DNA from 4 places in the Variovorax sp. 10N412 genome. Region 4 is predicted to be linked to each of the others. Evidence: predicted binding sites of a transcription regulator. Region 4 holds the regulator's gene; each other region holds the start of a gene.

Region 1 (5,268 bases), on a different contig from region 4:
GCGGGCGCGTGCTCCACGCGGGCCATCAGTTCGAGCTTCGCGTGGAAGATTTCCGGCAGCTGAGCCCAAGAGTAGGTCTCGGGCCGCAGGCCGTAGGCCTGGTCGAGGGTGGCGAGCAGCTGCGCGTCGAAGCGGCGACTCAGGCCGCCACGCGGCAGCGCACGGACCTGTCCGAGGGTCCGGCATCCCAGCCGGGCCAGCGTCGCCTGGTGCGCCGCGACCTGCGTGAGGGTTTCCAGGGGCAATGCATCGAGAAGCTGGGCCAGCGGCTTGGCGAAGCCGTTGGACAGGCCCGATCTTGCGACGGCCAGCGCAGCCAAGCTCGTTGGGGCCCAGCTCAGCTGCCGCACGCCGAGGCTGGTGCAGTCCTCGCGCACACGCTCCACCAGGCGGCGCTTGCCGCCGAAAAGACGCACGCTCTGCTCGAGCTCCATCACGACCGCCGGACATTGCAGAAGCGCCTCGAGGACAGCGACGCGGGGCGTGAACTGCAAACACCACGTCGCCAGCCCGTCGAGAGCCTCAGTGCGCGGCTGCGGGTCGTCCGGAAGGCCGTCGGGAAGAAGGGCTGCCCACAGCATGGGTGAACTCTCGGGAAAGGTCTTGGGAACGTTCTTGAAATTTGCGCGCGGCGATCAGGCGGCTCGGCTGGCGAAGGCGCGGAGTCAGGATCGCGTCCAAGCCGCCCGGCACCGAGGGCAGGGTCAGCTCGCCCTCGTGCGGGGGGCCCTTGCGCTTGAGCAAGTGGATGTGCAACTCCCAGTCGACCCCCAGGCGCGCCTGCAGGCGCAGCGGCGCGGCCGAGGCCTCGTGTTCGGCGGCCGCGGGCCGGCAGAGGATGACGGGGCCGTCGCAGCTCTGAGCGCACACCTGCAGCCGCCGGATCTGCTCTTGACGCGCCTGTGGCAGCCAGCTCACCAGCATGCCCGCGGCGTTGGCCTTGATGAGTTGTTCGGTCGCCCAGAGGCGTTCAACAGGCTTGTCCGCCTGGATCCAGACGAGGTGGCGCTCGTCGAGGCCCAGGTGCTTCAGGCCCGGCAGGTGTGGAGGCTTCGGCGGCCCGACGATCACGATTTGCTTGCCCTGGTCGACTAGCGTCCGCATCGCGGGAGCGAGCAGCCGCCACTCGAGCACCGAGGGCTGGACCTGCAGCACCTCAGTCAGCGACTGGCAGGGCCACCCGTTGCCGGGCAGTTCCGCGTCAAGCGCTTCGAAGCCGGTGGCGACAGTCGTCGTGACCGGCGTGCCGAGGGCATTACCGCGCCAGAGGGCCGATTCGACGCCGTGCGGCAGCGCGACGGGCCAACGCGGCCCGGTGGCCAACCGAGATGAAGACGGGGGGACCGCTGGCGTGTTTTCGCCATCAGCCCATGACAGGGAGATGGCCATCTGTGGCTCCGATTACTGTATGGATGTACAGTATCGAGGACGCATCGGCGGCGAGCAAGAAGGTTTACAAATTTTCGTGGGACTTCCGGCAATCAGCCCCTTCCCTCCCACCAGCACAGGAGGCAGCGGCCCTGCTATCAACACTCTATGGAAGACGACATCCCCACCGACATGTGGGTCTTTTACTGCGCCCGGCAACTGAAGATGCATTGGCGCACCGTCGATCCCGGGCAGCTCGAGGAGTTGGCTGCAGACCTCGCGCTGGAGCCGCATCTTCGCGAACTGTCACCGCAGGCCGCCGCGGCAAAGTGGCTGGAGCCCGTTTCAGTTCCGCGCAAATAGCCCGTTTGTGAGGCGTTGCCAAGCCCGCGCACGCTCCAGGAGAACTATCGGTCTGATGCCGTCATAGAGTATTTCGTTCGTCTTCAGGAATGTGACGATTCAGAGCTCACTAAGCGTTACGTTGTAGCTGCGGCGGCACGGCGAACCGCAGCTTTGTTTTCAGCAGCGCGATCTGGTCTTCGCTGAATTCATTTCGCTTGGGCTTGCGCTTCAGCGCGGCGTGCTAGATCGCGCGCTGATCAAGAATCGCGGCGGCATCTTGATCAGCGGCACAGATGTCATTCCGCGTGGCAGGTCCATGAAAAACATCCGGTCCGATCGCTATCCCCAGACGTGGTGGTGCCGCCCGGTAGCGCTCACGAACAGCGGTTTTGCCCCGGAAGACATGGAGACGCCAGCAGAAGTGCGGCGCAAGGCGAGAGAGCACGAGTTCGACGACACAGCGGAGGCGAGAAGAGTCGCGGCGGCGCTCACGCGCTGGCCGACCCGCAGGGTTGCCTACGACCCGAAGACGGCGTCAGGCAACGATCCAGGGCACTTCTAAGGCGACGGCGACAGGTAGCCAACGGCCCGGCCCCGCCCTATCCTCTCAGCCATGTGCAGCAACTACGAAGCCGTCACACGCCCCGATCGGCTGCTTTCGTACTTCGGCGTGGTGCGCGAGGGCGACGAGGCGCCAGTCATCGCCTGGCCCACGGGCATGGCACCGTTCATCCGGCTGGCCGAGGATGACTCGGGATACAAACGCGTCGACGATGGCGCCTTCGGCCTGCTGCCCAGTTTCGCCAAGGAAATCGCGTATGGCCTCAAGACCTACAACGCGAAGTCAGAGACAGTCGCGAAGCTCCCCAGCTTTCGCAACGCCTGGCGGCTGGGACAACGCTGCGTGATCCCGGCCGAGGCCATCTTCGAGCCTTACTACGAGACGCCGGAGAGCAAGTCAGAGCGCTACCGCGTCCAGCAGCCAGGCGAGGTGCCGCTGGGCATCGCGGGCATCTGGGAGCGATGGTTCGACCCGGCCGGGCAGGAGCTTTTCAGCTTCGCGATGCTGACAGTGAACGCCGACGGCCACCCGGTGATGTCGCGCTTCCACAAGCATGGGCACGAAAAGCGCATGGTCGTGATCCTCGATCCCGAGCAATACGACCCGTGGCTGACGTGTCCCGTTGCGGAGGCCCCGCGATTCTTCAAGCAGTGGATGGGCCAGCTGGAGGCCTATCCGGCGCCGCTGGCACCGCGCGCGAAGCAGGAAAAGCCGGCGGCAGCGCCGGTGATTGAACTAGCGGCGCCGCCACCGCCACCACCGCCGCCGCAACTCGACCTCTTCTAGCCGGGCCGCCGGCGCAGGCCGGCGTAGGAGAGAGACCGTCATCCAGAATCGATTTTTGAGGATGGCTCACGCAGCGCCCTCCGTCGCAATGTCCCCCTCAGGTCGGCGCGGTGCCGGCTTCTGGAGACACCATGAAAGATGACCCCAAGAAGACCGGCTTGGACCGAAAGCTGATCTCCCTGAACGAGCCGCATGAAGGGCTCTCCTGGACGAAGTCACTCGGCTGCACCGAGGCCCAGCTCCGAGACGCCGTCAAAGCCGTGGGCAACTCGGCCGAGGCAGTCCGCGTCTACCTGAAGAAGAACTGATGTCGCACATCCGCCGGATCTCGGTCCACGTCGACGAACCCGACCCGGGGCACTTTTACTGGGTGCTCATGGAGGAAGGGGATGACGCCTCCCAATGGCGCGAGCTCGAGTCCGCAGACGAGGGCTACGACATGTGGCTCGATGCGCTGCAGGCGGGGACAAAAGCATTGCTCGGGTACGCGCCCGACGAACGCATTGGCCCGCGTGAGGTCGGCGGCGACGACGAGGATGCCGCACCCGTGGGCATCCCCTTGAAGTGAGCGTGCAATGAGCCTCTACGCCCTCCTGTGTGCTTGGCGAAAACTCGCTTGGTACATGCGCCGGGGGTACCTCTCGTGAAGGAGAAATCATGGGAAATTGGACCCCGCGGACACGAACCCAGAACGTCATAGCGACGACCCTCACCGAGGCAACTGCGTGGGCGACGCACCTCGGCTGCAGCGTCGCCGAGTTGCGCATCGCGGTTCGAGCGGTCGGGAACTCAGTAGCTAACGTTCGAGCCTACCTCGCCGCAATAAATGGGCGTGAAGCGCCGGTGGTAATGCCTCCCCGGGAGACCAACGAGCGCAGTGCCGCACCAGACGTGCAGCCGCCCGCGCGACTTCCCGTATGGCCAGCGACGCGACCTTCAGACCTGTGATCGCCGCGCATCTGCTGCATCGCCAGACGACCGCTGGAGCCTGTTCAACTCCGCCCGTCCCGTCGGCGTAATGCGGAGAATTACCCCGGCGCGGCCGGTGGCATCGCCCGACTCAGGAAGATTCGCCTCCAGCAACTCGGCTGCGGCCAAGACTGCCGCGCATCGGATGTCGGACTCGTTGTGGATGACCAAGGGAAACGACGCGTCTTCGATGCGCCGCAGGAAATTCATCGGCATTGACACCCCCCGTGTGTTATCGACGCGCAAGATATAAGGACTGATCGTCGCTCTTCAAGCGACCGGATGCTACCGGGTTTCGTCGAGTCTCCTACAACGCGTCCACTTGCTCATTCGGTCAGACTGGTTTAGGCGGGCGAGCTTCGTATCCCTTAATCCACTTGCGCGCTCGGTCTGCGAGCGACGCGTGCGCTATGGCTTCGGTCCGCTTCGGCCCCGCGTAAACCAAGCGGCAGTGCAGGACACCGGCTGAGTTCACATCCGCCGAAAAGCTCACGCCACCGCGGTAGATAGGCCCTTCGAACATTTCAGTCCGCCACTGCGGTCCGGAAAGTGTGGAACTAGCTGGCACGTTGTCGTTTTGGGCGAATGGCTTCATCGGGCGTGTTGCGTAGAGCTTCCCCACCGTAACGCTGCGCGAACTATTCGTCTGTGCGGCATCGCACATGACAAAGCGTTCTAAGGAATCGCGCTAGTCGAGTAGCCCGCTGCGGGGGAATTCGACTCTCGCAAGAGTCGAACTTGCCGTTCACGGATGAAATGGTCCGCACGCAGTTGCAGACGCCTTAACGCTTCCTCGCGCGTCGGCTGTTGGGCAAGGACCAACACGCAACGGGTCTCGCGCCCCTCACGCAGTTCAGCTTTACCGGAGCATGTGCCATCGTCGTCCTGTAACTCCAGCCAACACGTCCACCCCTCAGGCAAATGGATCTCTGGAGTTTCTTTGGGCATTGGCATAACGATAGTTCTACTATCTTAAGGATACCCTGATTGCCCATCTAGCGCGCGTGACGACTGTCAAGTTTGGAGCCGGGCGCGTCCACATGACGTAGCAAGCATGCTCGTTTGAATCAAGGCCCTGAAGCGAACTGGATCAGCGTGATTTGATCCCTGCGTCCGGTAGCGCACAGACGGGAATTGAAAAAAGTCCCATACTGCTTGCCGGCGGTCAGCCGGCGCTGGTAGAGGTTGCTCAGGCGCCCGGCGTAGGTTGGGTGAATCCTCGATGCCGGACGGCCGCC
Region 2 (5,268 bases), 390 kb from region 4:
AGCTCTTCGATCTTCCAGCGCGCGCGCACCTTGAGCGAGCCGCGGCCGGTGCGGTAGGCGTCGGCGATGTCGCTCGCGCTGCTGATGATCTGCGCGCCGCCCGGGTAGTCGGGGCCGGGCACGATGGCGAAGAGTTCTTCTTCGCTCAACTGGCCATTCGACTTGATCAGCGCCACGCAGGCGTCGGCGATCTCGCGCAGGTTGTGGCTCGGGATTTCGGTGGCCAGGCCCACCGCGATGCCGCTCGCGCCGTTGAGCAGCGTGAAGGGCAGGCGCGCGGGCAGCAGGCGCGGCTCTTCGGTGCTGCCGTCGTAGTTGGGAATGAAGTCGACCGTGCCTTCGTCGATCTCGTCGAGCAAGAGGCTGGTGATGCGCGCCAGGCGCGCCTCGGTGTAGCGCATGGCCGCGGCGCCGTCGCCGTCGCGGCTGCCGAAGTTGCCCTGGCCGTCGACCAGCGGATAGCGCTGCGAGAAGTCCTGCGCCATGCGCACCAGCGCGTCGTACGCGGCCTGGTCGCTGTGCGGATGGAAGCGGCCGAGCACGTCGCCGACCACGCGCGCGCTCTTCACGGGCTTGGCGCCCACCGTGCCGTTGGTGCCGCCGAAGCCCAGGCCCATGCGCGACATCGAGTAAAGGATGCGCCGCTGCACCGGCTTCTGGCCGTCGGACACGTCGGGCAGCGCGCGGCCCTTGACCACGCTGAGCGCGTACTCGAGGTAGGCGGTCTGTGCGTAGTCGGCCAGCGTGAGGGTGGTGTCGCCGTCGTTGGGGCCCGCAAGGTCGAGCGGAGGTTGGGAATCCATCGTCTGTCGTTTCCGGAAGATTGCTGTTGCTTGTTTATTCGGTCATGGCCACCGAAGACGAGCCCGTCAGGGAGGAGACGGGCACTTCGGGCATGTAGGGAGAGGTCGGCACGGCGGACGGGTCGGGCATCGAGGGCAAGGCGGGCAACTGCGTCGGCCGCTCGGGCGGCATGTTGCCGCGGCCGACGGCGCCGCCCATTTCCATGCGCACTCGCCCGGGCGACTTGCCGCCGACGGCGCCGGCGCCGCCGCTGCGCCCGGTGGCGCCGGGCTTGAGGTACGCATAGAGCTGCAGCACGGTCTGCACGTAGTTCTGCGTTTCCTTGTAGTTCGGAATCTTGTTGCCCGCGCGCTGCACAGCGCCCTCGCCCGCGTTGTAGGCGGCCAGGGCCAGCTCGATCTGCCCCGGGAACATGGCGATCAGGTCGCGCAGGTAGCGCGAGCCGGCGGCGATGTTGATGCGCGGGTCGAACAGCTTCTTCTCGATGGTCGTGCGCTTGTCCGCCGACACGCCGTAGCGCTGCGCGGTCGCCGGCATGAGCTGCATGAGGCCCATCGCGCCCTTGGGCGAGACGGCCTGCGCGTCGAAGCCCGATTCGGTGGCGATCAGCGCCTGCAGCAGTTCGTAGTCGATGTCGTGCTTGTTCGACGCATCGCGCAGCGCCGCCTTGGCGCTCTTGTAGCTGGGCGAGGCCTCGAACATGGCAAGCAGGGTCTGCGATGCGGGCGGCACCTTGCCGTCGAGCTTGCGGCCACTGCGCGCCAGCGGCGAAATGCCCTGCGAGGTGTCGAAGCTCTGGCCGCCCCTGAAGAAGATCTGGTAGCGCTCGTCGATTTTCTCGGAGGCGAAGTGCGCCACGCCCTTGCTGTCGACATAGCCGTAGATGTCAGCGGCGCGCGCAAACCCCTGCTGCATGCACAGCAAAAGGGCCAATAGCAACGAACGCTTGAAAGCTGACATGCGTGGTGGGAGGGTCAAACATCGATGTCGACGTCGTCGGCGCGCAATTCCATGAGCTCGCGCCGCGCCGCCGCTTCGCCCTTGCCCATGAGCTTGGTGATCTCGCCCTGGGTGGACGTGAAGTCGAACCGGCCCAATTGGACCTGCATCAGGCGCCGGGTGTCTGGATTGAGCGTGGTTTCCCACAATTGTTCCGCGCTCATTTCGCCCAGGCCCTTGAAGCGGCTGATGCTCCAGGCGCCTTCGCGCACGCCGTCCTTGCGCAGCTTGTCGAGCGTGGCGGTCAGTTCGCCCTCGTCCAGCGCGTAGACCTTGGAGGCCGGCTTCTTGCCGCGCGCGGGCGCATCGACCCGGAACAGCGGCGGCTTTGCGACATACACGTGGCCGGTTTCGATGAGCTTCGGGAAGTGCCGGAAGAACAAGGTCAGCAGCAGTACCTGGATGTGCGAGCCGTCCACGTCGGCATCGCTCAGGATGCAGACCTTGCCGTAGCGCAGGCCGCTCATGTCGGGCGTGTCGTCGGGTCCGTGCGGGTCGACGCCGATGGCCACCGAGATGTCGTGGATTTCATTGTTGGCGAACAGCCGGTCGCGCTCGACCTCCCAGGTGTTGAGCACCTTGCCGCGCAGCGGCAGGATGGCCTGGCTTTCCTTGTCGCGGCCCATCTTGGCGCTGCCGCCGGCGGAGTCGCCCTCGACCAGGAACACTTCGTTGTGGCTGATGTCCTTGCTCTCGCAATCGGTCAGCTTGCCCGGCAGCACGGCCACGCCGGAGCCCTTGCGCTTCTCGACCTTCTGGCCGGCGCGCTGGCGCGTCTGCGCGGCCTTGATGGCGAGTTCGGCGAGGCGCTTGCCGTAGTCGACGTGCTGGTTGAGCCACAGCTCGAGCGCGGGGCGCACGAAGCTCGATACCAGGCGAACCGCGTCGCGCGAGTTCAGCCGCTCCTTGATCTGGCCCTGGAACTGCGGGTCGAGCACCTTGGCGCTGAGCACGTACGAGGCGCGCGCGAACACGTCCTCGGGCAGCAGCTTCACGCCCTTGGGCAGCAGCGAATGCAGCTCGATGAAGCCCTTCACCGCGGTGAAGAGGCCGTCGCGCAGGCCGCTTTCGTGGGTGCCGCCGGCGCTGGTGGGAATCAGGTTGACGTAGCTCTCGCGCACCGGCTGGCCGTCTTCGGTGAACGCCACGCACCAGTCGGCGCCTTCGCCTTCGGCGAAGTTGTCGGCGTTCTTGTCGGCATGGCCGGCGCCTTCGAACAGCGGAATGACCGGATCGCCATTGAGCGTCTGCATCAGGTAGTCGCTGAGGCCGCCCTTGTAGAGCCACTGCTGGCTTTCCTTGGTCTTCTCGTTGGTGAGCGTGACGCTCACGCCGGGCATCAGCACCGCCTTGCTGCGCAGCAGGTGCGTGAGTTCGGCCATGGGCAGCACCGCGGTCTCGAAGTATTTGGCGTCGGGCCAGGCGCGCACGGTGGTGCCCTGCTTGCGTTCGCCGGCTTCGAGCTTGCGGATCTCGAGCGCCTCGATCACATCGCCGGCGCTGAAGGCCAGCTTGGCGACCGAGCCTTCGCGGTGCGAGGTGACTTCGAGCCGCTTCGACAGCGCATTGGTCACCGACACGCCCACGCCGTGCAGGCCGCCCGAGAAGCTGTAGGCGCCGCCGGAGCCCTTGTCGAACTTGCCGCCGGCGTGCAGCCGGGTGAACACGAGTTCGACCACGGGGGCCTTTTCTTCGGGGTGCATGCCGAACGGAATGCCGCGGCCGTCGTCTTCGATGCTGACCGAGCCGTCGAGGTGCAGCGTGACCTTGATCTTCTTGCCGTAGCCCGCCAGCGCCTCGTCGGCGGCGTTGTCGAGCACTTCCTGAATGATGTGCAGCGGGTTGTCGGTGCGGGTGTACATGCCCGGGCGCTGCTTGACGGGCTCGAGGCCCTTGAGCACGCGGATGGAGCCTTCCGAGTAGCCGGAAGGCGCGGACGATGAATTGGGGGGAGTCTTGGGGGGAGTCGCCATGGGGGCGGATTGTAGTCAGTGGCAGGGAAATGACTGGATACCCATACAGGACCCTCCGACCGCAGCCGGAGGCTGGCAGGAGGAACGGGGCTGCTTGTCGGCGACGGCCTGACCGGTGCAAGCCAGCAAGGCAAGCTCTGGCCCTGCCTTTTCGGACGGCTCCAGGTCCGGAACGATGCTCCCGGTCACCAGACCGAACGACGGCGACATGCGCAGGCCCGCATCGGCCTGATGCATCGACGGCATCAAAACCTCCCCGATAAATCATCAATGGCTTTGGCCGCCAGCGCGCCTGCCACAGCCTGCAAGTCGCTACATTCGACGCCATGCAAGCGCCCGCCCCCACCCTCTCGATCAAGCAAGTCCTGTTCTGCGGGGCGATGATCGTCACGCTCTCGATGGGCATCCGCCACGGCTTCGGACTGTGGCTCCAGCCCATCACGCAGGCCCAGGACTGGAGCCGCCAGACCTTCTCGTTCGCGTTGGCCATCCAGAACCTGTCGTGGGGCATCTTCGGGGTGTTCGCGGGCATGCTGGCCGACCGCTTCGGGGCGTTCCGGGTGCTGATCGGCGGCGCGGTGCTCTATGCGCTGGGCCTGTTCGGCATGGCGCATTCGCCCACACCGCTGCTCTTCACGCTGAGCGCGGGCGTGCTGATCGGCGCGGCGCAGGCCGGCTCGACCTACGCGGTGATCTACGGCGTGATCGGGCGGCAGATTCCGGCCGAGCGGCGCTCCTGGGCCATGGGGGTGGCCGCGGCGGCCGGCTCGTTCGGGCAGTTCCTGATGGCGCCTATCGAGGGCCGTCTCATCGGCCACCTGGGCTGGCAGACCGCGCTGGCGGTGCTGGCGGTGCTGGTGCTGGTCATCGTTCCGCTGGCCTTCGGCCTGCGCGAACCCAGGACGGCGGCGCTGGCCGGGCACCGCGACCAGTCGGTGCTGCAGGCGGTCGGCGAGGCCTTCCGCTATCCGAGCTTCGGGCTGCTGATGGCGGGCTACTTCGTGTGCGGCTTCCAGCTCGCGTTCATCGGCATCCACATGCCGACCTACCTGCGCGACCGCGCGCTGCCGGCCGAGGTGGCGGGCTACGCGCTGGCGCTGATCGGGCTGTTCAACGTGTTCGGCACGTACACCGTCGGGCTGCTGGGGCAGACGCTGGCCAAGCGCAAGATCCTCGCGGCCATCTACTTCGCGCGGGCGGTGGCGATCGCGCTGTTCCTGCTGGCGCCGATCTCGCCGATGAGCGTGTATGTGTTCTCCGCGGCCATGGGCTTCCTGTGGCTGTCGACGGTGCCGGCCACCAACGCCATCGTGGCGGGCATCTTCGGCGTGGCGCACCTGTCGATGCTCAGCGGCTTCGTGTTCCTGAGCCACCAGGTCGGCTCGTTCCTGGGCGTGTGGCTCGGCGGCTACCTGTACGACACCACGGGCAGCTACGACATCGTCTGGTACATCGCGATCGCGCTGGGCGTGTTCGCCGCGCTGATCAACCT
Region 3 (5,268 bases), on a different contig from region 4:
GAAATCGCTCCTGAGGACCTTGGACACGACGGCGCCGGAGAAACCGCGCGCCATCAGGAACCGCATCTGCTTCGCTCGCGCCTTCGCATCGGCGGGCGGGGCGTCGAAGCGGCGGCGCCACAGGGCCGTGGCGCGTTCGACTTCCGTTTCCTGCAAGCCGGCCACCGCCTGCGCGATGGCCTCGGGCGCGATGCCCTTGGCCTGCAGCTCCTGCCTCACCCGCAACGCGCCCGAACGGGCCGCACGCTGGTGGAGCACCGAGGCCACCACGCGCGGCTCGCTGATGAAGTCCTTGGCGGCCAGCTCGTCGAGCGCCTTGGCCAGCGTGCCGGGCTCTTCTTCGTGCTTTGCGAGCTTGCGCTCCAGCTCCAGACGCGAATGCTCGCGCTGGCTCAGCAGGCGCAGGGCGCGGCCTTTGAGGGAGGGGGCGTTGAATGCCATGCCGGGGTTGCTCGCGCGGCCCCGCATGAGGCCGCGGAGCCGCGCGGGGTCTTATTCGCCCTTGTCTGCCTTCTCGGCCTTGTCCGCCTTGGCGGCCTTCTGCGGCTTCTCGGGCGTGGCGCCGGCGTCGGCGGCCAGCAGCGGAATGCCCAGCGACTCGCGCACCTTGTTCTCGATCTCGCGCGACAGCTCGGGGTTCTCGCGCAGGAACTCGCGGGCGTTGTCGCGGCCCTGGCCGATTTTTTCGCCGTTGTAGGCGTACCAGGCACCCGACTTGTCGACGATCTTGGCGGTGACGCCCATGTCGATGATCTCGCCTTCGCGGCTGATGCCCTCGCCGAACAGGATGTCGAACTCCGCCGTCTTGAACGGAGGGCTGACCTTGTTCTTCACCACCTTCACCTTGGTTTCGTTGCCGATGGCCTCGTCGCCCTTCTTGATGGTGCCGATGCGGCGGATGTCCAGGCGCACCGAGGCGTAGAACTTCAGCGCGTTGCCGCCGGTGGTGGTTTCGGGCGAACCGAACATCACGCCGATCTTCATGCGGATCTGGTTGATGAAGATGACCATGCAGTTGGTCTTCTTGATGGTGGCGGTGAGCTTGCGCAGCGCCTGGCTCATCAGGCGGGCCTGCAGGCCGGGCAGCGAGTCGCCCATTTCGCCTTCGATTTCGGCCTTGGGCGTGAGCGCGGCGACCGAGTCGATGACGATCAGGTCCACGGCGCCCGAGCGCACCAGCGAGTCGACGATTTCGAGCGCCTGTTCGCCGGTGTCGGGCTGGCTGATCAGCAGGTCGGACAGGTTCACGCCGAGCTTCTGGGCGTACTGCACGTCGAGCGCGTGCTCGGCGTCGACGAAGGCGCAGGTGCCGGCCTGCTTCTGCATGGAGGCGATGACCTGCAGCGTGAGCGTGGTCTTGCCCGACGATTCAGGGCCGTAGATTTCGATCACGCGACCGCGCGGCAGGCCGCCGACGCCCAGGGCGATGTCCAGGCCCAGCGAACCGGTGGAGACCACCTGGATGTCCTCGAGCGCCTCGCCTTCGCCGAGCCGCATGATCGTGCCCTTGCCGAACTGCTTTTCGATCTGCGCCAACGCGGCCTGCAGGGCCTTGGCCTTTTCACTGTTGGCGACCGAGATGCTTGCGCCCTTGACAACTGCGTCCATGTGGAAATCTCCTTGAATATCAACGGTTTGTGTGAGGTTTCATCTAATCTGCTTTTAACCACAGGCTGGATGCTTGAACAGTAGTGTAGGGGCTCATTGGTTCGAGTAAACCCATTTTTTGATCAGTTTGCTTTACCATTTGGCGCCATGTCCGAAGCCGCTTTTCCGCCCGACACCGACGCCTGGCGCCAGACCCACCTGGGCCGCCTGCTCGGCCATGCCATGCGCCGTTTCGACGCGCGCGTGCTCGAACTGATGGCGCACGATGTCGACGTGCCGCTGGCGCTGTCGAACCTCGCGGCGCGCGCGCAGGTGAGCGCGGCGCACATCCACATCACGCGGCACCTGGCGCGCGAGGGCTCGCGCCTGACCGAACTGGCCGAGCGCGCCGGCATGACCAAGCAGGCGATGGGCGCGCTGGTCGACCAGTGCGAGGCCTGGGGCCTGGTCACGCGCGGGCCCGACCCGCTGGACGCGCGGGCGCGGCGCGTGCTGTTCACGGCCGACGGCCTGGCCTGGCTCGACGCCTTCCGAAGCGCGGTGACGCAGGCCGAGCGAGAGTTCAGAAACAGCGTGGGCAACGACATCGCCACCGTGGTAACCATCGGTCTGGAAGCCTATACGGCCGCGTAGACTCCGCCGCAGAGACAAATGTGAACGGCGCCGGCACGGCGCCCGAAACCGGCCGGAGGTGCCTCATGCGGATTCTGATTGCCGAAGACGACCAGGTGCTTGCCGATGCCCTGCTGCGCAGCCTGCGCACCTCGGGCGCGGCGGTCGACCACGTGGCCAACGGTTCGCAGGCCGACACCGCGCTCATGACCCATGACGAGTTCGACCTGCTGATCCTCGACCTCGGGCTGCCCGGCCTGCACGGCATCGAGATCCTCAAGCGCCTGCGCGCGCGCGGCTCGCAACTGCCGGTGCTGGTGCTCACCGCGGCCGACAGCGTGGAAGAACGCGTCAAGGGCCTGGACCACGGCGCCGACGACTACATGGCCAAGCCCTTCAGCCTGCAGGAGCTCGAGGCGCGCGTGCGCGCCCTCACGCGGCGCGGCATGGGCACCACCAGCAACACCATCCGCCACGGCCCGCTGGTGTACGACCAGGGCGGCCGCGTGGCCACCATCGACGGCAAGATGGTCGAGCTGTCGGCGCGCGAACTCGGCCTGCTCGAGGTGCTGCTGCAGCGCGCCGGCCGGCTGGTGAGCAAGGACCAGCTAGTCGACCGCCTGTGCGAATGGGGCGAGGAGGTGAGCCTGAACGCCATCGAGGTGTACATCCACCGCCTGCGCAAGAAGATCGAGAAGGGCCCGGTGCGCATCGCGACGGTGCGCGGGCTGGGCTACTGCCTGGAGAAGATCCCGGGCTGAACCCTTCGGGCCCCTGCGCCTTGGCCGTTGCGCGTTACGGCTGCTTGCGCAGCGCCGCCGACAGGGTTGCACCGGTGGTCGTCTTCACCATGAAGAAGATGCTGCGGAAATAGCCGTTGCTGTCGAAGTTGCCCGCGGGCAGCAGCACGATGGCGGCGGGCCCCGAATAGGGCAATACGGCCGTGAGCTTGCAGGCATCCTTGCCGTCGGCATTGGCATCGACCGCGGTGAACTTCAGGCCGTACATGTTCTTGGAGGTGCCGGGCTGCGCCTGTGCGAGCGTGCCCGAGATGCTGCAGTTGCCGACCTGCACGCCGGCCGTGGTGCCCGTGAACGCGCCCGAGGCGTCGACGTCGATCGACAGGCCCACGCCAAAATTGCGGTCCGGGTTGGCCCACTTGCCGACCACGCTGTCCTGCGTGACCGCCAACGCGTTTTCCTTGATGTAGTCCAGCGGACCGAATGCCGAGGGCTCGCGCGTTCCGTAGGCGTAGGTGCCGCTCATCGTCTTCCTGGGTGCGAAGGTGCCCGAGCCCGTGACGGGCGAGGCCTTGATGAAGTAGTAATTCGTGTCGGGGTTGAAGGACCAGCCGAGGCCGTCGACCTTGATCGATCCCCACATCGTGCCGATGTGATCCTTGCTGGCAATCGATCCGTCGGCGCCGACAAGGGCGACATCGAGCAGCGAGAGGTAGATGCCTTCGCTGTCGTTGCCGGTCTGCGCGGTCGATCCGGGCTGGGGTGCGTCCAACGACGGCATCGGCTCGCTGCCCGGCACCGGATCGCGGTTCGGCGCGGGCGCCGGCGCGGGGGGTGGCGCGGGCGCGGGTGCCGGGGCCGCCGCAGGCAAGACCGGCAGCATGGGCATGCCGCCGCCCTCACCGCCTCCGCCACCCCCTCCACAGCCCGCAAGGCCCGCGACACACACGGACGCGACGATCCACAACGGCTGCACGCAGCCGTTCAATGACTTGTTCTTCATGACTCACTCCCTGATGCTTTTTTGAATTGCAGAAACTGCACGCCGAGACTACAGCCGGGGCCCGCAGGGACGCCGCTGCGCGGGCTCACCACCACACCACTAAGTCACGCCCGGCGGAGATTTCTTGCCTGCCTCCGCGAACGGGGCGACCCGCAGCGGAGGAGGCCGCGGCGCGCCGCTGTGCCACCGCGGTCGACGACAGCCAGCCGACCCTCCGCCGGCGCATGCGGCAAGAAAACCCGCCTCAGCACTGCGCAGCATTGAGCTTCTGAAAGACCTCGCGAACGCTTGTTGCCCCGGCCCCCAGCACAAGCGTCAACAAGATCCTGGATTTCCTCGGGCAGAGAAATCCGGCCATCACCATCCCGTTGGCAGCAAGATCGATTTCTCCGCCCTTGTACCCATAGGTTTTCTCCGCTGTCGGTCCCGCGCCGGTCCTGGAGGACACGACGACCGGCATCTTCCTGGCCACCGCTGCAAGCGCATCGGCCCACTGCACGGACACGTGACCCGCTCCGAATGCCCCGATCACCAAGCCGTCGTAGCCGGCATTCCCGACGTGCTCGATCAAGTCGGTATCGGCGGAAAGAGTGGCCTCGATCAATGCGACCTTCCGTGTGACCCGGGCCGGCGCTGGAAATGTCAACCGTGCAGCTGGCGGGCGGTGATAGCGGATGGCGTCTTCGATCAGCGCCCCGCACGCGCCAAAAATCGGGGACTCGAACGCCGCAACCGACAGGGTGTTGTTCTTGCGAATGCGTTTGGCCTCATGGACCTGATCGTTGAACGCGACCAGCACGCCCCGATGGCGACTTTCCCGCTCCAGGGCGACCAGCGCGGCCGTCCACAGATTGGCCGGGCCATCCGCGCCAGGCTGAGATGCGTTGCGCATCGCGCCTGTCAGAACCAGCGGCTTTTCGCTGTCCCACAGCAGGTCGAGGAAGAACGAGGACTCCTCCAGCGTGTCCGTTCCCTGCAGGATCACCACGCCGTCGGCGCCGCTGGCGACTTGCGTTTTCGCCCACTTCAGTACATCGAGCAGGATCGAGAAATCCAGCGACGCGCTGGGAAGAAGCTGGATGGTCTCGGCCCTGAAGCGCGCAACGCCTGCGAGTTGGGGAACCGTCAACAGCAACTCCTCCACCGAAAGGGTAGGCCTGACGCCGCTGTGCGCGGCCTGCGCCTGCATGCTGACAGTCCCGCCGATGGAGCCGATGGCGATGAGTGGAAGCGTCATTTATCTCGCTCCCTTTGGTCCGGCCATCACGCCCGGACGAACGACCAGCATGGCCAAGGCGCCCACCG
Region 4 (5,268 bases):
CGGTCGCATCGGCGCCGTAGCTCTGCTTGAGGATCGGGCCGAAATAGCTGGACAGCACGAACTGGCCCGCGCCCTGCAGCGCCGTGACCGAGACGATGCCCATCAGCACCGGGCTGCGCAGCACACGCGACCAGGCCGCCGCCGTCAGCACGGCGGGACGAATGCCGTTCGGCAAGGTCAGCCAGATCGATGCGGCGCTCGCGACGCTGAGGGCGGCGATGGCCGTGAATGCCATGCGCCAGCCCAGATGTCCGCCGATCAACGCGCCGATGGGCAGGCCCAGCACCGAGGCCATGGACCAGCCCAGAAAGACGAAGGTCACGGCGCGCCCGCGCTGCTCCGCCGGCACCAGCATGCCAACGCACGCCGCGGCCTGCGGGGTGAAGATGGCCGGCGCAATGACCGTGAGCATGCGTACCGGCAGGAGGGCGCCGAAGCTCGGCATCCAGGCCGCGAGCAGGTGCCCGGCGGCGTACCAGAGCATGGTGAGGGCCAGCAGCTGGCGCCGGTCCCAGCCCGCGACCGCGGCGGCCAGCAGCGGCGCGCCGATGCACATCACCACCGCGGCGGCCGTGATCAGTTGCCCGGCGGTGGCAACGCCGACCGACAGCGACGTGCTGATTTCATTGAGCGTGCCCGGCACCACCATCACGCCGGTGCCGATCACGAAGTTGCCGGCGAGCAGCGCCCAGAGCGCACGTTGCGACGTGCGCTGCGGCGCGACCGGACTCACCGGCGGACCTGCAGCGCGCCCGGATTCACGATGTTGGTGGGATTGCCGTTGATGTAGCTCACGACGTTGTCGAACGCCTGGCCGAAGTAGCTCTCGTAGCTTTCCTGCTCCACGTAGCCGATGTGCGGCGTGCAGATGCAGTTCTCCAGCCGAAGCAGCGCGTGGCCCTGCAGCGGCGGCTCGCTCTCGAACACGTCGATGGCGGCCAGTCCCGGGCGGCCGCGGTTGAGCGCGGCGAGCAGGGCGTCGGCTTCGACCAGTTCGGCGCGCGAGGTGTTGACGAACAGCGCCGTCGGCTTCATGCGGGAGAGGTCTTCCAGCGTGATGAGGCCGTTGGTCTCTTCGTTGAGCCGCAGATGCACCGACAGCACGTCGGCGGCGGCGAAGAATTCATGGCGATTCTGTGCGACCTGGAAGCCGTCGGATCGGGCCTTGGCGCAGCTGGCTTCACGCCCCCAGATCACGACCTGCATGCCGAACGCCTGCCCGTAGCGCGCCACGAGTTGGCCGATGCGGCCATAGCCCCAGATGCACAGCGTCTTGCCCTTGAGCACGGAGCCGAGTCCGAAATTGGGTGGCATCGACGCCGACTTGAGCCCGGATTGCTGCCACGCGCCGTGCTTGAGGTTGCTGATGTACTGCGGCAGCCGGCGCATGGCGGCCATGATGAGTGCCCAGGTGAGTTCGGCAGGCGCTTGCGGAGAGCCGGAACCCTCGGCCACTGCCACGCCGCGCTCGGTACATGCCGCGACGTCGATGTGGCCGGCGACGCGCCCGGTCTGCGAAATGAGCTTGAGCTTGGGCAGCTTTTCGATGAGCTGGCGAGAAATCTGGGAGCGCTCGCGAATCAGCACGATCACATCGGCGTCCTTGAGGCGAACCGACAGTTGCCCGATGCCTTTCACCGTGTTGGTGTAGACCTTGGCCGCGTACGCGTCCAGCTTGGCGGCGCAGCGCAATTTGCGCACCGCGTCCTGGTAGTCGTCGAGGATCACAATGTTCATGGCGTGCCATTGTGCCTCGCAGCATTGGCATGTCGCACCAGTGAACGTTTGGATACCCGGCCCGCGGCGGCTTCCGGGCCCCTCCGCAGGGGCGTTTTGCGTCAGTGCAGCCGCGTCGAGCGGTGGACCGTGGCCAGGGTTTCTGCGGCTTCGAGCGCGGCCAGCCGGTCGAGCTCGTCGCACACGTCGGCCATGCGCCCGGAGATCACGACGCGGTTGTTGCGCTGCTGGCCTTTGCCGTCGACCACGCGAACCACGCGCAGGGGACGTGCAGGGGCCGTGGCGACCTCGGGCGCCGTGGCGTTGCCGCCGACGCGGGTGGTGCAAGCGGGGCGCACGGCCACGTAGCGCAATCCGGCGGACGTGTCGTTGGCGTCGAGCCGATCCCTGGCGTGGGGGCGGCGCGCCGGAATCAGGCGGTTGGCCAGCGATTGCAGCGGCATCCAGAAATCAGCGATGGCGAGGAGGGCGATTCCCATGTGAACTCCAAAAAAGTATGAGGTTGAACACAGGCAGGATTTCTTGAATCGGCCGCGACAGGGTGATGGCGACTTCGCGCCATACGCCCGCCACCTGTCGCGGCCGGATGAGGTGCTGTTGCCAGCAGGCCATGGGCCTACATGAGCATGGTGTTGCGGATGAGCCCGACCGCGAGTCCTTCTATTTCGAAGGGCTCGCCCGGCTGCACGATGATGGTCGGGTAGTCGGGATTTTCGGCGTGCAGCTCGATGACCTGCTTGTTGCGCTTGAGGCGCTTGACGGTCACTTCTTCGCCCAGCCGCGCAACCACGATTTGCCCGTTGCGCGCTTCCTTGGTGGCCTGCACGGCGAGCAGGTCGCCGTCCATGATGCCGGCGTCGCGCATCGACATGCCGCGCACCTTCAGCAGGTAGTCGGGCTGGCGCTGGAACAGCGTGTTCTCGACGTAGTAGGTCTGGTCGACATGCTCTTGCGCCAGGATGGGAGAGCCGGCTGCGACACGGCCGATGAGCGGCAGCGCCAGCTGGGCCATGCCAGGCAGCGAGAGCGAGAACTGGCCGCCTTCGCGGTGGCGCGTTTCGTTGAGCGAGCGCAGGGCGTCGCCCTTGAGGCGAATGCCGCGCGAGGTGCCGCTGACGAGTTCGATCACGCCCTTGCGGGCCAGCGCCTGGAGGTGTTCTTCGGCGGCATTGGCCGACTTGAACCCCAGCTCATTGGCGATTTCGGCGCGCGTGGGTGGCGCACCGGTGCGTGCGATGGCACTCTGGATCAAGTCCAGGATCTGCTGCTGGCGGGCTGTAAGCTTCACGGCGAACTGCATATGTGGTTCCTTGCGGCACTGGGTAGATATCCAGTAGCTGTATTTTTAACCAGTTTTTAAAAGTTGACAAGTCATGGTCAATTCCCCTTTGCCTGACGTGCGCCGCGTGGTGGTGCTGGGTACCGGCGGCACCATCGCTGGCAAGGCTGCCAGCAGCGGTGACAACATCGGCTACACCGCAGGGCAGGTGGGCGTGGCCGACCTGCTGGGCGGCATCGAGCCACCCGCAGGAGTGACGCTGGTCGCAGAGCAGGTGGCGCAACTCGACAGCAAGGACATGTCGTTCGAGGTCTGGCAGAAGCTGGCTCAGCGCTGCGCGCATTGGCTCGCGCAACCGGACGTGGCGGGCATTGTGATCACGCACGGCACGGACACGCTCGAGGAAACGGCCTTCTTCCTGCACAGTGTGCTGGCGGCGACCAAGCCGATCGTGCTGACTTGCGCGATGCGACCCGCGACCGCGCTGGCGCCCGATGGACCCCAGAACGTCAGGGACGCCCTCGGCGTTGCTGTCACTGCAGGCGCGCGGGGTGTGACGGCGGTGTGCGCTGGAACCATCCACAGCGGTCTGGACATCCAGAAGACCCACACCTACCGGCTGGAAGCCTTTGCGTCAGGCGATGCCGGGCCGGTGGGCTATGTGGAGGAAGGGGAAGTGCGCCTGGTCCGGGCATGGCCCGAAGCGGCTGTGTCTCGCAGGGCGAAGATCTTCGACGCCAGCGGCTTGCGGTGGCCTCGCGTCGAGATCGTCATGAGCTATGCAGGTGCCAGTGGCGCGCTGATCGATGCGCTTGTCCAGTCGAACGGTGCTGAGCCGCTGCGAGGACTGGTGCTCGCGGCAACCGGCAACGGCACGCTGCACCACTCGCTCGAACACGCCGCGCTGAAGGCTCAGGCCGAAGGTGTGGCGGTGATTCGTGCCACGCGATGCGTGAACGGACGCATCCTGCCGAAAGCAGGCGATCAACTCCGCGACGCAGGCGCGTTGACGCCGGTGAAGGCGCGCATCGCGCTGATGCTCGAACTGCTCGGGTAAGAGAGAAAGCCGCCCCGTGCAAATGGCCGGGGGCGGCTGCGAAATCAGCTGCTCAGTGCGGCCAGCGCACGCTGGGTGATTTCATCGACCGTGCCCACGCCCTTGATGGCGCGATACTTCGGCGCGGCGGCGGGGTCGGCCTTGGCCCAGGCCGAGTAGTAGTCCACCAGGGGGCGCGTCTGCTGGCTGTACACGTCCAGTCGCTTGCCCACGGTTTCTTCCTTGTCGTCTTCGCGCTGGATCAGGTCTTCTCCCGTCACGTCGTCCTTGCCTTCCACCTTGGGCGGGTTGAATTTGACGTGGTAGGTGCGCCCCGATGCCGGGTGCGAGCGACGGCCGCTCATGCGTTCGATGATGTCGCTGAAGGGCACGTCGATCTCAAGCACGTAGTCAAGCTTGACGCCGGCTGCCTTCATGGCGTCGGCCTGAGGAATGGTGCGCGGGAAGCCGTCGAACAGGAATCCGCTGGCGCAGTCGTCTTGGGCAATGCGTTCCTTCACCAGATTGATGATCAGGTCGTCGCTGACCAGTGCGCCCGCATCCATGATGGCCTTGGCCTGTTGCCCCAGCGGCGTGCCTGCCTTGACGGCGGCGCGCAGCATGTCGCCAGTCGAGATTTGGGGAATGCTGTATTTCTGGCAAATGAAGGCCGCCTGCGTGCCTTTGCCCGCCCCGGGCGCGCCCAGCAAAATTAGTCTCATGGTGTCCTCGGACGGTTCTTAGATTTTGTGTCGCACCAAGCGTCGGCCCGAGGGCTTGGCAAGGCGGAATTGCTTCGAGGATAGCATGCGTGCCCCTCTAGAAATCCCCGCGTTTCCCACCGGGGCGGCGGTTTTCTCAGGCGGTGGGGCCTGCGGCAAACACGGCACGGACCCGCGCCAGGTCTTCGGGCGTGTCGATGCCCGGACCGGGCGCGACATCGCTCACATGCACCGCAATGCGGTGACCGTGCCACAGCGCGCGCAGTTGCTCCAGCGCCTCGGTCGCCTCGACGGGCGCGGGCGCAAGCAACGGAAACTTGCGCACGAAGGCCGCGCGGTAGCCGTAGATGCCGATGTGCCGCAATGGCGCCGGGGTGGGCACCACGCTCGGCGCTGCGCCGCTGGCGGAGCCGTCGCGCCACCATGGAACGGGCGCGCGGCTGAAGTACATGGCGTTGCCTTGCGCATCGAGCACGGCCTTCACCACGTTCGGG

Evidence for each region. Region 4 encodes LexA, which represses DNA repair genes until DNA is damaged. Its sites were predicted from a motif close to ACTGTATNNNNATACAGT; they were not measured.
Region 1: a site for LexA is predicted at 1,404-1,421, ahead of imuA (translesion DNA synthesis-associated protein ImuA). Genes of this name have one in related genera too.
Region 2: a site for LexA is predicted at 3,809-3,826, ahead of AC1DJH_RS02035 (DNA topoisomerase IV subunit B). Genes of this name have one in related genera too.
Region 3: a site for LexA is predicted at 1,673-1,690, ahead of recA (recombinase RecA). Genes of this name have one in related genera too.

The regions. Positions count from the first base shown of each region.
Region 1 covers NZ_JBFTIO010000033.1:1,022-6,289, forward strand. The annotation lists gene AC1DJH_RS32765 (Y-family DNA polymerase) at 1-581, opposite strand, end outside; gene imuA (translesion DNA synthesis-associated protein ImuA) at 523-1,389, opposite strand; gene AC1DJH_RS32775 (hypothetical protein) at 1,537-1,731, shown strand; gene AC1DJH_RS32780 (hypothetical protein) at 1,952-2,275, shown strand; gene AC1DJH_RS32785 (SOS response-associated peptidase) at 2,327-3,061, shown strand; gene AC1DJH_RS32790 (DUF3606 domain-containing protein) at 3,193-3,369, shown strand; gene AC1DJH_RS32795 (hypothetical protein) at 3,369-3,629, shown strand; gene AC1DJH_RS32800 (DUF3606 domain-containing protein) at 3,719-4,009, shown strand; gene AC1DJH_RS32805 (hypothetical protein) at 3,998-4,246, opposite strand; gene AC1DJH_RS32810 (guanylate cyclase) at 5,253-5,268, shown strand, end outside.
Region 2 covers NZ_JBFTIO010000001.1:396,761-402,028, forward strand. The annotation lists gene parC (DNA topoisomerase IV subunit A) at 1-803, opposite strand, end outside; gene AC1DJH_RS02030 (lytic transglycosylase domain-containing protein) at 838-1,764, opposite strand; gene AC1DJH_RS02035 (DNA topoisomerase IV subunit B) at 1,779-3,776, opposite strand; gene AC1DJH_RS02040 (MFS transporter) at 4,103-5,268, shown strand, end outside.
Region 3 covers NZ_JBFTIO010000003.1:252,572-257,839, forward strand. The annotation lists gene recX (recombination regulator RecX) at 1-441, opposite strand, end outside; gene recA (recombinase RecA) at 493-1,608, opposite strand; gene AC1DJH_RS10500 (MarR family winged helix-turn-helix transcriptional regulator) at 1,756-2,241, shown strand; gene AC1DJH_RS10505 (response regulator) at 2,307-2,981, shown strand; gene AC1DJH_RS10510 (hypothetical protein) at 3,016-3,963, opposite strand; gene AC1DJH_RS10515 (asparaginase) at 4,208-5,200, opposite strand; gene AC1DJH_RS10520 (MFS transporter) at 5,201-5,268, opposite strand, start outside.
Region 4 covers NZ_JBFTIO010000001.1:4,697-9,964, reverse strand. The annotation lists gene AC1DJH_RS00065 (MFS transporter) at 1-733, opposite strand, end outside; gene AC1DJH_RS00060 (D-2-hydroxyacid dehydrogenase family protein) at 730-1,737, opposite strand; gene AC1DJH_RS00055 (hypothetical protein) at 1,839-2,216, opposite strand; gene lexA (transcriptional repressor LexA) at 2,354-3,037, opposite strand; gene AC1DJH_RS00045 (asparaginase) at 3,111-4,073, shown strand; gene adk (adenylate kinase) at 4,118-4,774, opposite strand; gene kdsB (3-deoxy-manno-octulosonate cytidylyltransferase) at 4,911-5,268, opposite strand, start outside.